Aliamphritea ceti: one gene and its partner. The main gene of each other region encodes a partner of the protein of the gene in region 2 in a complex. Links are inferred from orthologs where the notes say so. Each region holds a gene or a part of one and is shown on either strand. Other genes may lie near its edges. The genes, in order: dapF and OCU49_RS21810.

Region 1 (8,014 bases), 4.3 Mb from region 2 along the record:
CGGCTTAAAATAGAAGCAGGCTGAAGACGACTGCCTTCGCCTATCTACACCTTAAGTTAGTTATTAAGGATTGAGGCACTGACGGGAACCAACCCGAACAATACCTTCAATCTTCTGCTGCATAGCAGGATCTGTCACCGTTTGGTTCATAATTTCCTGCACTTCACGATCACTGAAGTGCTTATGGACATAATCCGCTAGACAGCTACATTGTGCTTCGGTGGCCTCTTCCGAAGCCATGCAACCATCTTTAAAAGGTTGCCATGTAGAGGAAGTGAGGTATTGAGTTTTCATGGTATAAACCACTAAAAGTACTGCGCTGATCCAAAGAAATACCTTACCCACAATAGCCACCGTTATTATTATTTTGCAAAATCACAGGCTTTCTATTCTATTCAGAAGCACGCATCAGCCGTGAGACGACTTTAGTCTATACAGGCCTGAACAGACTTAGAGATAAAGACACATTCTTATTCAACGCAGATTTGCCTGACATCAATACGATAGCCGTCAGGGTCGAAATATACCGGCGCATCAGTGTCAGACTGATCTGCCTGAGCCAGCAGTTCAGGCTCGTTACTCACTAGTTCGATTCCCACGAAACCAGTTTCCGGAGAGACATCATAGGCAAAAGCATCCTGCTGCTCTGTTCCCCAGTTATGCTGCAACTCAATTAACGTATAAGGCCGTTGCCAGAGCCATTCTCTATTACCAACTGCGCAGATATCCTCATCCGGCAAAGACTCGTCACTATAGCCAAGAAAATACAGTGTAAACCCGGCAAAGCCGACATCCTGACGGGATAAAAGCCGCATCCCTAAGCCCTGATAAAATGCCACACTGCGCTCAGGATTCTTTACCCGGTAAGTGATCAGTGAAAACACCGCTTCACTCCCTAACGGGTAACGGTCATCTTTAGGCTGCGGTGTATGATTAACCTCGAACCTGTGCTGGATAAGCTCTATACAATGTCCATCCGGATCATTCAGATGACAGAGATATGCTACGTCTGGCACCTGACAGGTTGGTGTGACCTCAATACCTTTTTCAGTCAGGCACTGCCTGGCTACATCTACATCAACTACAGACAAAGCTATCTTCCAGTAACCGGCAGGCACAGCACCCGGTAAACAGACAAAGTCTTCTGTTTCGATCAGTTCCAATAAAGTAGGCGGCATACTCTCAGGGCTGCGAACGTAACCCAACAGACAACAGTGCTTCCCCTGCTGTTGGTACTCACTGATCAGACTCATGCCCAGATATACCTGGTAAAACTCGCAACTACGAGCAACGTCTGCCACCCGTAAACTGTGCTTATGTATATGACGCATAAATTCACCTGCTGAGAAAGTGCACTCTATGCCGGCATTCTAACCGAGCCAATCTGAATCACACTTACATGGTTTATTTATTATCAGGTACTGCAATTGCGGCTGACATCATCGCAACCAGCGCATTAAAATCATCTGAAGGTTTTACCAGCTCATTACCGGATATATCGGCTGTGGGGGTGTTTGTGTTTTGAATTTCCTCTCAGACACAGCCAGCCATTGTGACTTTAAAGAACCACTAATGCGTAACGATATCAGTGGCTTCAGTCGTCGGCAGAATAGCCGCCAAATGCCAGTCTGCTGCTTGCATCACCTGATGTAACATATGCTCAAAAGAATAGCGCTGACTTGGCGGTAAAGTCAGAGTAAGGCCTTCACCATCCGCTGGCAGCATCACCAGCTTAACCACCTTCCCATCAACTTTTACATCAATGCGCTGAATCAGAATTCCGTCCTTTCCTAATGGATAATAATCAATAGCAGCCTCTTCAAAGGGTGTATCGAAATCGGCACTCTGGATAGCTCCCTGCTTCTCCATATCGCCCAGGACCTGACGTTGATCCGGCGCCAGATGGCTATCACTGTTTTCTGTAGGGAACTCCTGCTCCACGAAGAGATTGCTCATGCGCAGCGCTAACCGACGTGTCCACCAGGCCCGGTATTCCTTGCCCTGATCGGTTGCCCGAATCATAATCCGGTCTTCTGCCGAATCGTAAGTCATATTAATCTGGTTACGTAGCTGTCCTGACATAAGCATTCCTTTCATTTCCGGCTGCGGCGCAATTTAACTCTGTGCACGAATTGCCGTAACCGCATCAAATACCTCACTTAAACAGGTTACCACCTGATCAGCAGTTTCACCCGTTTTATGCGAACCTTGTTTTAAATTTACCCAAATGGTTCGGATGCCCAATTGCTGCGCACCGGCAACATCATGGTCTGGGTTATCACCTATATGAATAACTTCTTCAGGGCGAAGCTTCTCACTGGCCAGCATTTGCTGGAACATAGCAGGATGTGGTTTTTCATGACCTACCATGTGAGCATTCAGTGCAAAATCAAACCAGTCACCTAAGCCCGCACGGTTTACTTCTGCATTGCCATTACTCAACGCACCAATACGATATTCGTACTCCTTCAGCTGACTCAGCATCTCTGTCACATATGGGAAAAAAGTGACTTCATTACGCGCTGCAATAAAAATATCAAATGCCTGCGGCACTAATACTTCAATTTCAGTTTCACTATAACCCGCCTGACGTAAACCAATCTCCAACTGACGTAAACGAATTAACGTCACGCTATGAGCTGTTTCAGGAAAAGCCATCAAAACCTGCTCACGCAGCGCCGGAAAGTCACCGACCTGATATTCACGGGTGAACCCCGGGGCATGCTCATCTAACCAGCCGTATAGAGTATTATTGGCATGTGTGATAACCGGATCAACAGCCCAGAGGGTATCGTCCAGATCGAAGGTAATACACTTAATCATTGGAATCCTGCTTGTTTGGTTTACGGGCCGGCTTACTGCCCGACTGGCGCTTCGCCCGGGGATGCGCCTTGTCATAGACATCAAGTAAATGCTGAAAATCTAAATGGGTATATACCTGAGTGGTTGCTATATCTGAGTGGCCCAGCAACTCCTGAACAGCTCTCAGATCACCGCTTGATGCCAGCATATCACTGGCAAAAGAATGCCGCAGACGATGTGGATAAACCCGGCTGTCACTGCCCTGATAATCACCCCAGCGTGCTAGCCTTAACTGTACACTGCGTGCTGATATTCGCCGCCCCCTCTGACTGACAAATACAGCCATTTCCTCAGGTCTGGCCAGCTTATCACGGCAATCCAGCCAACGCTCTAATGCCTGCATCGCTTTGTCGCCAATAGGCAGCATTCGCTCTTTACGCCCCTTACCAATAACCCGCAGGCTCGCATCCTGGAAATCCAGATCATACAAGTCCAGACTCACCAACTCAGCCAGCCGTAAGCCTGATGAGTACAACAGTTCAACCATCGCATGATCACGACGACTCAGTGGATCACGACCTAGTGGCTGATCAAGCAGACTGCTTAGCTGATCGGGGTCCAGTGTCTGGGGCAGACGCTTAGGACTTTTAGGCGCACGGATACCCGCTGCCGGATCAGCCTTCGCCAACCCTTCACGATGAAGGTATTTATAAAAAGTGCGGATAGCAGACAATGCCCGCTGAATACTTTTACCGCCAAGCCCCTGATGATGCACAGCGGCGACAAAACCACGAATATGTTGCGGCAGCACTTTGTGCCATGGCGATTCGGAAGGGGTAAAAATTTGCTGTAACTGCAGATATTCCCAAAGTCTTTGCAGATCACGCTGATAATTATCTAACGTGTGTTTAGACAACTGCCGCTCAGCGCTCAGATAGTTAAAAAAACCTGATCGCGCCAGATCCGGCAGCTCAGCCGTCAAGCCTATCCCTCAGACCGACGTAACAGATGCGAAACAACCCGGCTCAACACCTGACCTATGTAATCAAGAAATAAGGTTCCCTGATTACTCTGAAAATATTCGCTGTCATAACTGCCAATCGCCAGTAAACCTAGGGTTTCACCTTTAACCAGCGGTACTGCAGCAGCAGACTTTACTTTAAACGCATGTTCCTTAAATAACAGCTCGTTCTGTAACTCTGTCAGATTTCCGCAACTGGTTTGTGAACTGTCTGCCAGCGCATCAATAACAGTAGCATCTTCCCGCGGCATGATTCGCAGATTATTCACATCATCCCGAGCAGGCCCGAAAAGCAGTAATGCCGTCGTATCACTGTGAAACTCCTCACACAGACATTCTTCAACAGCAACGGCAACGTCATCCAGCGTTTCTGCTTCCAGTAAAGACACGACCATTTTTTTGGTCTTCTTAAACTGGATCTCGTTTTCCCGGGCAACGCCAACCAGATCACTCAGATAATCATAGAGTTCGCGGTTCTTTTCCCTCAACAGAGACGTCTGACGCTCAACCAGCGATACACTGCTACCCCGCTGATGGGGCACATATAACTTTTCCAGCAAATTTTCATTGCCAGTAAAAAAGTCCGGATGTTGTTTAAGATAATCAATAACCTGCTGTTCAGATACTTCGCTCTGAACCTCAACTGCATCAGTTGTCATAAATAAATCTGCCCTTCATACACCGTTGTTGCCGGCCCGGTCATCATTACCGATGTGTTATCACCTTGCCAGGAAATACTGAGATCTCCACCTGGCAAACATACTTTAACGGTTTCATCCAAAAGGCCACGTAAGCGCCCCGCAACAACCGCTGCACAAGCACCTGTCCCGCAGGCAAGAGTTTCCCCTGCACCACGCTCAAACACCCTTAACCGCACTTCATCACGGGCGACAATTTCCATAAAGCCAATATTCGCTTTAGCCGGAAACTGCGTGTGTGCTTCCAGTACTGGCCCCAGGGTTTCTACTGGTGCTGTTTCAACAGAATCGACTATCAGAACACCGTGAGGATTACCCATTGATACAGCGCTGATCTCATGCGTCGCACCTTCAGCATCTAACTGATAAGTAACCGCCTGAACCTCGGACTGAAACGGTACTTCCTGAGGCGACAGTACCGGCGCCCCCATATCCACTTCAACATCCAGATTTTCAGTGACTGTCAGGTAAATTGCACCTTTTTGAGTTTCAACAGCAATCCGGTCTTTTGCAGTCAGTCGCTTATCACGCACAAACTTAGCAAAGCATCGGGCACCATTGCCACAATGCTCAACTTCACTGCCATCAGCATTATAAATGCGATAACGAAAATCCATATCAGGATTCGTCGGCGGTTCAACCACTAACAGCTGATCAAAACCCACGCCAAAATTCCGGTCGGCCAGTTTCGCCACCAGTGCAGAGTTGAGTTTAATCTTCTGGGTGACCATATCCAACACCAGAAAATCATTCCCCAGGCCATGCATTTTTGTAAATCTGACTAACATAGTGCTCTCTTACTTGATGTAACACTCTAACAAAACTGATCAACCGGTTGCGCACAGGCGTTAAGGAAGAAGCTGCTCACCACGTAACTGATCAGCCAGAGTTTCCCGCTGACGAATCAAATGTACCTGATTGTCATCAACCATGACTTCTGCCGCACGGTTACGGCTATTGTAATTGGAACTCATAGTAAAACCATAAGCACCTGCAGAGCATACCGCCAGTAAATCACCCGGCTGAATATTCAGCTCACGCTCCTTACCCAGAAAATCGCCGGTTTCACAGACAGGCCCAACTAGATCGTAAACGCGGCTTTCACCTGTGTCACGCACCTGAGCAGGGATAATATCCATGTAAGCACTGTACAGAGACGGACGAATCATATCGTTCATAGCCGCATCAATAATGGCAAAGTTCTTATACTCAGCACACTTAAGAAATTCAATTTTAGTGATCAGCAGCCCAGCGTTGGCAGCAATTGAACGGCCCGGTTCAAATACCAGTTTCAGAGGACGATCCCCCAGCTTAGCAAGAACCTCTGCTATATATGCCTGCGGAGTTGGCGGTACTTCATCTGTATAACAGACACCCAGACCACCACCTAAATCCAGATGATGAATCGTAATGCCCTGCTCTGCCAGTGTATCAATCAGAACTAACAAACGGTCCAGCGCATCAATAAACGGCGCGGTTTCTGTTAACTGAGAACCAATATGGCAATCCAGCCCCTGAATATTCAGATGACTCAAACTGTTAGCATAAGCATAAATACGTGCAGCATCTTCAATGGCAACACCAAACTTATTGTCTTTCAGGCCGGTAGAAATGTACGGATGCGTTCCGGCATCAACATCTGGATTTACCCGCAGAGAAATCGGTGCAACCTTGCCCATACTTTCAGCAACGCTGTTAAGACGGTCCAGCTCAGCTTCAGACTCAATATTAAAACAATGAATACCCACTTCCAGCGCACGACGCATTTCTGACTCACGCTTGGCAACACCGGAAAAAACGATTTTCTCCGCCTGACCACCAGCCTGTAGCACACGCTCTAACTCGCCTTCTGAAACGATATCAAAACCAGCACCCAAACGTGCTAAAACGTTCAATACAGCAATATTGGAGTTCGCTTTCACCGCATAGCATACAAGCGCATCATGGCCTTCAAGTGCCTGCGCATACGCCAGATAAGCACGCTCCAGCGCATCCCGGGAATAAATATAAGCCGGCGTACCGAACTCTTCAGCAATAGTACTGATCGCAACATCTTCTGCGAATAACGCACCATTTCGGTATTCGAAGTTATCCATCTTATTTTTCTACTTCTGCTGTTTGCGTGAGATCACGCAAAGAAATTTAGTTTTGCTCCGTTTGCGGAGCCTCATCGGGCAAATACAGCGGGCCTTTCTGGCCACAACCTGCCAATAAAATACAACTGATAAACACAGCAACCCAGCAATGTTTCATCGTTTGATTTCTCTCTGGTGATTATTCTGACTTAACGCCGCCACAGATTCTGAAACAGGTATCACCCGCCATCCCGGCTTTGCGCACAAATAACGCACGATTATACCTACAGCCTCACAAGAAAAGTACCAGATAGCTGCACTAAGACAGCAAATTTCAGGCATATCCTGCATGAATCTCGTCTACAAGCTTGCAGCACACAACTTCCACACCCTAAGATTAAGCTGTATCGCAATAGTAGTAACGGAAACAGACTTTATGACATATCCTGGTAACAATACCGTTTACGGTGACTTTAACTGTCCGTTTTGCTACGCCTTACACGAACACCTTGCTGAACATGAATGGTTAGACAACGTCCAGTGGCGGTTAATAGAACACGCGCCTTACGCTCAGATTCATGAATTCACTCTGGAAGAACAGGTAGAACTGGCCAGCGAAGTTGCAACGGTCCGCCACCGTGCGCCTGAGATACATATCGCACTCCCTCCTATACGCTCAAACACCCGTCGCGCTAACCAGCTTGTAGCCAGCCTGGAACTTTTACAGCCTGAAAAAGTGGCCGAATTCCGGCTAGCGGTTTATCGCACACTGTGGCAACAGGGAAGAGACATTGCACAGGAAGCAGTCTTACTGGAAATTCTCACTGAGTGCGGGATTATATCCAGCCAGTTGCAAAACTATAATCTGGAACAGCGCGAAGCTTTACTGAGAGATTGGCAAACTGGCTGGGAAAAACCTGCTTATCAGCGACGAATACCAATATTACAGCACCATAAAAGTCCAGCCATGCTGGGGTTATCCAGCATTACAGAAATTCTCGCCTACCTCAGCGGTAATAAAAAAACGCACTCCTGCGAAGTTGCCAGCTGTAGCTTCAAGCCCCGGCCAATTATTGCTTTACTGGGTTCCCTTACCTTGCACTGGCACTTTATTGAACCACTACGAAATGAATACGACATTCGTGTTCTGAGCAGTTATCAACAATTAGCAGATCATTTGAACGGCCCGGAAAACCTCGACTTAGCATTATTTACCGGCACACCCGACCAGATAGACAACAAGAGCTGTCTTGAGCTGATTCAGCAACGTAACTTACAACAACTATCAGTTATTTTTCTCGATACCGAATATGCGCCTTGTCGTGAAATTCTCAGCTACCAGCTAAATTATAGCGAGTATCTGCATCCTGAATTACAGCATGAAGTATTTACAGCTAAAGCACGACGCTTGATAACCC
Region 2 (8,192 bases):
ATGGAACTGACGCCTATCCTGGCTGAGCTGGGTTACGACGAGAAATACTCTTTCAATGGTCTACTGCAGGTAACTGCAGATGGCGGTCCTTCGATTGGTGAATCTTCGAATGTTCGTGGCCTGTGGTACGGTGTTTCCGTATGGGTTAAAGACGGCCCGGGTACTGGTAAAGTTATCGCTGACTGGATGACTGATGGCCGTACTGAATTTGACCACAGCAGCATTGATGTTGCTCGTGCGTACCCGTTCCAGTGTGAAGAACAGTACATTCACGACCGTTGCTACGAGTCTGCTTTCAAGATTTATAACCCACCTGTTCATAACCGTGAGCCATACACTGCTGCCCGTGGTAAGTTCCGCAGCCCATTCTGGGAGCGTGAAAACGAGCTAGGCGGTTACTTCATGGAAATCGTTGGTTGGGAACGTGCTCACGGTTACGCGAGCAACGAACATCTGTTAGAAGAGTACGGCGACCGTATTCCTGTTCGTGAAGCTGAATGGGATAGCCGTCACTTCTTCCGTGTATCTAACGCTGAGCATCTGAAGATGTCTGAAGATGTAGGCATGGTTAACCTGTCTCACTTCGCGATCATTGATGTTACCGGTCCTGATGCTGAGAAGCTGATGGAATACACTTGTGTTGCTAAAGTTGGTGCTGATACGCCAATCGGTAAGGGTGTATACACACACTTCCTGGATGCTGTAGGTGGCGTACGTGCCGACTTAACAGTACTGCGTCTGGGCGAGCAGCACTATCGTGTAATCGATGGTGGTGATGCTGGTCACCGTGACCTGGTATGGCTGAAGCGTATGGCTCAGGATATGGGCTTTAATGCTGAAGTGACCAACGAGACTGCAAACTACGGCTGTCTGGGTGTATGGGGTCCTAACGCTCGTACAGTTCTGGAAAAAGTTGTTGATGATCCAGCGTCTATCAGCCTGGAAAACTACCCGTTCGCAGCGGTTAAAGACATCAAGATCGGTGGCGTTGACTACACTTTCTTCCGTATTTCTTACGTAGGTGAGCAAGGTTGGGAAATCCACTTCAAGATGGAAGATGGTCTGGCGTTGTGGGATGCGGTATACGCACAGGGTGTAACACCTGTAGGTATCGAAACTTACGCAAACAGCCGTCGTCTGGAGAAGAGCTTACGTCTGCAGAACGCTGATATCCTGACAGAATACAACCTGCTGGAAGTTGATTTGGCGCGTCCTAAAGTTAAGGCTGCTGAATTCTTCGGTAAGGATGCTCTGTTGGCTCACCGTGAGCGTGAGCACCAGCCAGCGTACCTGTGTACTCTGACAATGAACGACAACGTAGACTCTGCTGGTGTTGCCCGTTACCCAGTTGGTAACTGCCCAATTCTTGATCCGGCTACCGGTGAAGCGCTGATCGACTCTGAAGGTCGTCGTTCTTACACTACCAGTATCGTTTACGGTCCAAGCATTGGTAAGAACATTGCACTGGGTTATCTGCCTTACGAGTACTGTCAGAAAGGCCGTGAGTTGGAAATTGAATACTTCGGTGACAACTACACAGTAACTGTTGAAGCTGTAGGTTACGGCGCACTGTACGATCCAGAGAACGGTAAGCCACGCTCTTAATCGTATTGCTGAAATGAAAAGCCGGCGTCGAAAGACGCCGGCTTTTTTGTATGCGCTGCTTTTGTTTTTTTGCGAAGAATTAGGAAATCGAGCATATATCTGGCGGTGGCAACTACACAGTGACTGTTGAAGCTGTAGGTTACGGTGCCTTTTACGATTCAGGGTACGATCCAGAGAACGGTAAGCCACGTTCTTAATCGTATTGCTGAAATGAAAAGCCGGCGTCGAAAGATGCCGGCTTTTTTGCATGCGTTGCTTTTGTTTTTTGCGAAGAATTCGGAAACCGAGCTTATATCTGGCGGTGACAACTTCAGAGTAACTGTTGATGCTGTAGGTTACGGCGCCTTTTTCGATTCAGGGTACGATCCAGAGAACGGTAAACTGTATTATTAATCGTAATGATGAAATGAAAAGCCGGCGTCGAAAGGTGCCGGCTTTTTTGTTTCTGGTATAAGAGTGGTTAACCGGGTGAGTAACAGAATGTTATTTTCCGCCGGCAAGGTCAATAAAACTGCCTGTGGTGTAAGAGGCCTGATCGGATAGTAGCCAGGCGATGGCAGCAGCAACTTCTTCAGGCTGTCCGCCACGTTGCATAGGAATGGCGGGTCTGAGCCGTTCAATCCGGCCCGGTTCGCCGCCATCAGTGTGCATATCTGTATATATGAATCCCGGACGGACGCCATTCACCCGAATGCCTTCGCTGGCGACTTCGGTTGCCAGTCCGGTTGTCAGGGTGTCGATAGCACCTTTCGAAGCTGCATAATCAATATATTCACCCGGTGAACCAGTGCGGGCTGCTACGGATGAAACATTAACAATTGCGCCACCTTTGCCGCTGTTTGCAGTAGACATGCGTTTGATCGCTTCTCTGCAGCATAAGAAATATCCGGTGACGTTTACCGTCAGGATTTGATTAATGCGTTCAGCAGACATGTCTTGCAGGCGCATTTGAGGCTTGAGAATGCCCGCATTGTTGACCAGGTGAGTAAGCGAGCCAAAAGCGGTATCTATTTTGCGAAACATATCTGTGACCTGATCTTCCTGGCTTATATCTGCCTGGAGGATAAGTGTCTTACAGCCGGCCTTGGTCAGTTCCTCGCTGAGTTGTACTGCCGCATTGCGTTGCTGGTGGTAGTTCAGGCAAATATTGTAATTCTGGCTGGCCAGTAGGCGGGCTGTTGCAGCACCAATGCCGCGGCTCGCCCCGGTAATCAAAACAGTATTTTCTGACATGGGGCGCTCCTGTTACAGTTGCGGTTTAACGTAAGCTGATGATTTTCCAGTTGTTCTGTTCGGCTGTGGCAGTCAAGGTTTCATCGGCATCAACTGCTACCGGATGATCGACCAGCTTTAGCAGTGGCAAGTCGTTATTTGAATCGCTGTAGAAGTAGCTACCTTCTAATGAGTATGGATTGTTTTCCAGCCAGGTATTTAGTCGGGTGACTTTGCCGTCCTGAAAGCAGGGCGTGCCAGCGATTTTGCCGGTATAGCGGCCATCAATCATCTCAGGGTCGGTCGCGATGATTTCGTTGACGCCAAGTTTGGCTGCAATCGGGCCGGTTACGAAACGGTTTGTAGCGGTAATAATCAGGGTGTAATCACCGTTGTTTTTATGTGTTTGCAGTAACTCAGCAGCTTTTGGCAGCATCATCGCAGTAACTTTTTCTTCCATGAACTGTTGGTGCAGGTTCTGAAGTTGTTCTGTCTCTAGTTCCGCCAGGGGCTTGAGTGCGAAAGTCAGAAATTCATGAATATCCAGTGTGCCAGCAACATACTGTTCATAAAAATAATCATTTGCCTGACGGTAAGCTTCCGTATCAACAATGCCTTTTTCGCATAGAAACTCGCCCCAGGCATGATCGCTGTCGCCGTTCAGTAGGGTGTTATCAAGGTCAAAAATTGCCAGTGCCACGGTGCTGCTCTCCTGAAATGACGGCAAGTATGAATGAACCAGCCGGCTGAAAAAGGTTCTAAAGGCGCTAGCATAGTGACTTGGCACGATCCTCGCAAATGATCCTTGTCGCTGGTGGCTTTGTGGTTTGCGCCTGCGCGCGGAATTATGGAACAATAGGGCAAAAGATTTATAAGGAATTACCGTGATTGATTCAGACGGGTTCAGACCGAATGTCGGTATCATTCTGGCAAACTCGATGGGTCAGGTACTTTGGGCAAGACGAATTGGACAAGACGCATGGCAGTTCCCCCAGGGGGGGATTGATCGCTCAGAAACTCCTGAGCAGGCGATGTACCGTGAACTTAAAGAAGAGATCGGACTGTCGCCGGAAGATGTAGAGATTGTTGCTGTAACCCGTGGTTGGCTAAGGTATAGATTACCCAAGAGAATGATTCGGCATCACTCACATCCGGTGTGTGTCGGCCAGAAGCAAAAATGGTTTTTATTGCGGATGCTTAGTGAAGACAGTGCTGTCAGTATCGATGAGACTGCAAAGCCAGAGTTTGATGGCTGGCGCTGGGTAAGCTACTGGTATCCGTTAGGCCAGGTTGTGGCGTTTAAGCGTGATGTGTATCGCAAAGCAATGCGTGAATTGTCACCCAAGCTAACCCGTCTTGTATTGGACGGCTGGCTTTAATCGCTCAGGCAGATTTCAGAAGAGGGTTTGCATAAGCAGATAGTTACCCGGTTAATAAACTGCCGGTCAGGCAGGCACTGTATGTGTCTGATCTGAGATACATTCAATGATAATAACGCCTGGGAGAGCGAAAGCATGCTAGAAGCACTGCGTAAAATAGTACAAGAGGTTAACTCCGCACCGGATTTGGAATCGGTATTGAGGGTTATCGTTCGTCGAGTACAGCGAGCAGTGCGTACGGATGTTTGCTCTATCTATTTGCTCGATCCCGGCACTCAGCGTTTTATTCTTAAGGCTACTCAGGGACTGAATAAGAAGTCTGTGGGGCAGGCCAGTCTTTCCCGTTCTGAAGGTATTGTCGGTTTGGTTGGTGAGCGTGCCGAACCAATAAATCTTGAGGATGCATCTAAGCACCGTGCTTATAGCTATATTCAGGAAACCGGTGAAGAAAAATTCCACGCATTTTTAGGCGTGCCAATTATTCATCACCGTGAATTACTGGGTGTATTGGTTGTTCAGCAGGAAGCCATTCGCCGTTTTGATGAAACTGAAGAAGCTTTTATGGTCACTATGTCGGCTCAGCTGGCAGGTGTGATCGCACATGCTGAAGCGACAGGGTCGATTGGCAAGCTGGATGATGTAAAGAATAAAGGTAAAACCGACCGTAAGTTTGAAGGTGTTTCCGGTTGTGTAGGTGTTGCTATAGGTCAGGCGGTGGTTATGACGCCGCTGGCTGACTTAAACGGTGTGCCGGACCGGAAAGCGAAAGACATTGATGTAGAAAAAGAAAAGTTTCAGAGCGCACTGGCGGCTGTGCGTAAGGATATTAAGAAGGTTGCCCGCAGTTTATCGAAACGTTTACGCTCTGAAGAGCGAGAATTGTTTGATGTTTATCTGCGTATGCTGGATGACAATGCGCTGGCCGGAGAAGTGGTTACGCAAATTGAAAAAGGTAACTGGGCGCAGGGTGCATTACGGGAAGTCGTTGAGGAGCATGTTCGTCAGTTTTCGCTGATGGAAGATCCATACTTGCGCGAGCGGGCCAGTGATATTCGCGATCTGGGTCGCCGGATTCTTACCTGGTTGCAGTCGTCAGCCCCTTCGCTTGCAGAAATTGATTTCCCGGAAAACGCGATTCTTGTTGCTGATGAGCTGACGCCGGCAATGCTGGGTGAGGTGCCTACTGATAAGTTGGTCGGTTTACTCTCTGTTAACGGTTCTGGTAACTCTCATGCTGCTATTTTAGCGCGTTCAATGGGTATTCCGACGGTTATGGGGGCGGTTGATCTGCCTTACACCCGGATTGAGGGACGGGAGCTGATCCTGGATGGTTTCTCCGGCCGGGTATTTGTTAATCCGTCTGATGATCTGCTCAAATGCTATCAGGATATAATCGACGAAGAACGTCAGGTTGATGCTGGTCTCGAAGGTTTGAAGGAACTACCTGCCGAAACTAAAGACGGTTACCGGATGCCTTTATGGGTGAATACTGGTCTGGTTACAGATGTTGCACGATCTCTGGATCGTGGCGCTGAAGGGATTGGCCTGTACCGGACTGAAATTCCGTTCATGATTCGGGAGTTTTTCCCCAGTGAGCAGGATCAGACTGATACGTATCGGCGCCAGTTGGAGGCTTTTGCGCCACGGCCGGTCACTATGCGTACTTTGGATGTCGGTGGTGATAAGCCTTTACCTTACTTTCCCATTGAAGAGGAAAATCCTTTTCTTGGCTGGCGGGGTATACGTATAACACTGGATCATCCGGAAATATTTCTGGTTCAGATTCGTGCCATGCTGCGTGCCGCTGAAGGGTTGGATAATCTGCGTATTATGCTGCCTATGGTTACCAGTGTGCATGAGGTAGATGAAGCTAAGTCGCTGATTAGTCAGGCGGTCAATGAGTTGCGTGAAGAGGGCTTTAAGGTTGCCGATCCGCAGATAGGGGTGATGGTGGAGGTGCCAGCTGCTGTGTATCAGGTGAGGCGTATTGCTCGCAGGGTAGACTTTATTTCAGTGGGCTCAAACGATCTGACGCAATATTTGCTGGCGGTTGACCGTAATAATCCGCGGGTAGCTAATCTGTATATGTCTTATCACCCGGCTGTGTTGCGTGCGTTGCAGTTCATCGTACAGGAAGCGCACAAGGAAGAAGTGCCTGTGAGTATCTGTGGTGAGATGGCCGCAGATCCTGGTGGTGCTGTGCTGCTGATGGCTATGGGCTATGACGTACTATCAATGAACGCGACTAATTTGCCGCGTGTGAAGTATACCATTCGGCATGTGACGATTGAGCAAACCAGTGGCTTGTTGTCGACTATCTTGTCGATGGACGATGCAGATAAAATACATTTGCTGATCCGTGACACTCTGAAGAAGTGGGGGTTGGGTCAGTTTACCCGGCCAACGATTCCCGACTGAGTGTTGTTTGCAGGAGCCTTCTCCAAAAGGCTTCTGATGCTCTATCCGGCGCTTTCTGTCGCCGGTTCCGTTTGTCCTGTGATACCGCCGAAAGGTTCAATCTGTAATTCATATTCAATCAGTTCTGCTTTACCGGCAGCAGTATAATTCTGTTCGATAATTCGGGTTCTTCCATGGTAGTCCTGCATGACCACTGTAGTGGCGCGGGTTCCGTAACTTTCAAGCTGTATAAAGCTGCTGGAAAGTGCTCTTTCTATCTCTATGCCGACATGAGTGTCTGGCAATGTTTCGTCAGGGTAACGCTGTGGATCAGCCATCATCTCAATAAGTGTCTGTGGGTTAGGGTTATGTGCTTGCAGAGCGTCTTTCAAACGCTGTTTTTGTTGGCGGGTTTTGGGCCAGTCGGTATCTAGCAGAGCATTGCTCAGGCCATAAATACCTGATCTAAGATATTGATATTCTTTGGTAACGTTTGAGGCGTGGTACAGCCCAGATGAATCCGCTACTATAAGGTTGAAACCATTGTATGGAACGCTTGTTTGACTTATTTCGTCTGCATAATGTTGTGCGCTTACGGAAGAGTTTAAAAACTCGGTGGTAAGTAAGCCCCGTGAGCGACTGGTCGAACGGATGTGTAAACCGTTGCGGTGGTTAGTAATGGCGCTGAAGTGGCCGTTATGAGCGATACCTAACCAGGTACCGCTCTGGAGAGAATCCCGACCGGCAATGATGCCAGTCGGAGAGTCCCAGATATGTAGTGATTGCGTGGGTCGTTCGTATTGTTCGTCACGGTTGGCAACCAGAATAAGGTTGTATTCCGGGTGTTGTTTATAGGCGAAAACAATAAGGCACATGAGATCATCGCTCTGTTGGATTCAGTCAACCTTATCGGGAAAAAAGTGATGTTGCTACTGTTCTTGGGGTACCTGGTGCTGGGTGCGTTTGCTGGAGTGTTGGCAGGGTTGTTCGGTGTTGGTGGCGGGCTTGTTATTGTGCCTGTGCTGGTAGTCTCATTTCAGTTGCAGGGGATGGCGCCTGAGGTGCTGACGCATGTTGCGGTTGCAACGTCTCTGGCAACAATTGTGGTGACGTCTATCAGTTCTATTTCTGCGCATCATAAGCGTGGAGCAGTACGTTGGCGGTTATTCAGGTTTATAGGGCTGGGTGTTGCTTTTGGTTCGGCATTAGGGGTAGTGACCGCCATAGAGCTTGAAGGTAAGGTTATTCAGCTGGCGATTGGGGTGTTTGCACTGTATGTCGCGATAATGATGGGGTTGGATGTTGTGCCAAAAGGCGGTAGCAGACCATCCCGGCCAGGTTTAGTTGTGTCTGGTGGTTTTATTGGCTGGGTGTCGGCGATTTTTGGTATTGGTGGCGGTACGCTAACAGTGCCCTATCTTAACTGGAAGCAAGTAAACATGCAGGAAGCAGTGGCAACGTCTGCTGCCTGTGGTTTTCCGATTGCTGTGGCCGGAGCGGTTACTAATGCGCTGATGGGGCAGGGGAATTCGAATCTTGGTGAGTGGAGTCTGGGGTATATTTATTTACCGGCTTTGCTGGGTATAAGTTTGACCAGCT

Evidence for each region.
Region 1: the proteins of OCU49_RS21810 (region 2) and dapF are in contact, whole or in part, in a solved structure (PDB 5YGU), measured with the Escherichia coli proteins. The link is inferred for Aliamphritea ceti from one-to-one orthologs.

The regions. Positions count from the first base shown.
Region 1 is NZ_AP025282.1:511,116-519,129, reverse strand. Bases 3,395-6,207 are described here. They hold dapF (diaminopimelate epimerase), read right to left. Parts: upstream 5,310-6,207; coding sequence 4,479-5,309; downstream 3,395-4,478. Other genes in these bases: lysA (diaminopimelate decarboxylase), read right to left, coding at 5,370-6,207; OCU49_RS02245 (DUF484 family protein), read right to left, coding at 3,787-4,482; xerC (tyrosine recombinase XerC), read right to left, coding at 3,395-3,784. Also shown: ADP compounds hydrolase NudE, read left to right, coding at 1-24; OCU49_RS02270 (hypothetical protein), read right to left, coding at 64-240; OCU49_RS02265 (VOC family protein), read right to left, coding at 471-1,331; OCU49_RS02260 (hypothetical protein), read right to left, coding at 1,570-2,082; OCU49_RS02255 (HAD family hydrolase), read right to left, coding at 2,116-2,823; more of xerC, read right to left, coding at 2,816-3,394; more of lysA, read right to left, coding at 6,208-6,617; LPS translocon maturation chaperone LptM, read right to left, coding at 6,664-6,774; OCU49_RS02225 (diguanylate cyclase), read left to right, coding at 7,033-8,014. UniProt on the Escherichia coli protein: Involved in the succinylase branch of the L-lysine biosynthesis and in the biosynthesis of the pentapeptide incorporated in the peptidoglycan moiety. Catalyzes the stereoinversion of LL-2,6-diaminopimelate (L,L-DAP) to meso-diaminopimelate (meso-DAP).
Region 2 is NZ_AP025282.1:4,800,599-4,808,790, reverse strand. The notes cover bases 2,458-5,448. They hold OCU49_RS21810 (RNA pyrophosphohydrolase), read left to right. Parts: upstream 2,458-3,701; coding sequence 3,702-4,196; downstream 4,197-5,448. Other genes in these bases: ptsP (phosphoenolpyruvate--protein phosphotransferase), read left to right, coding at 4,332-5,448; OCU49_RS21815 (histidinol-phosphatase), read right to left, coding at 2,864-3,517; OCU49_RS21820 (SDR family oxidoreductase), read right to left, coding at 2,458-2,838. In the rest of the region: OCU49_RS21825 (FAD-dependent oxidoreductase), read left to right, coding at 1-1,605; more of OCU49_RS21820, read right to left, coding at 2,089-2,457; more of ptsP, read left to right, coding at 5,449-6,614; OCU49_RS21800 (NRDE family protein), read right to left, coding at 6,656-7,468; OCU49_RS21795 (sulfite exporter TauE/SafE family protein), read left to right, coding at 7,517-8,192. UniProt on the Escherichia coli protein: Master regulator of 5'-end-dependent mRNA decay.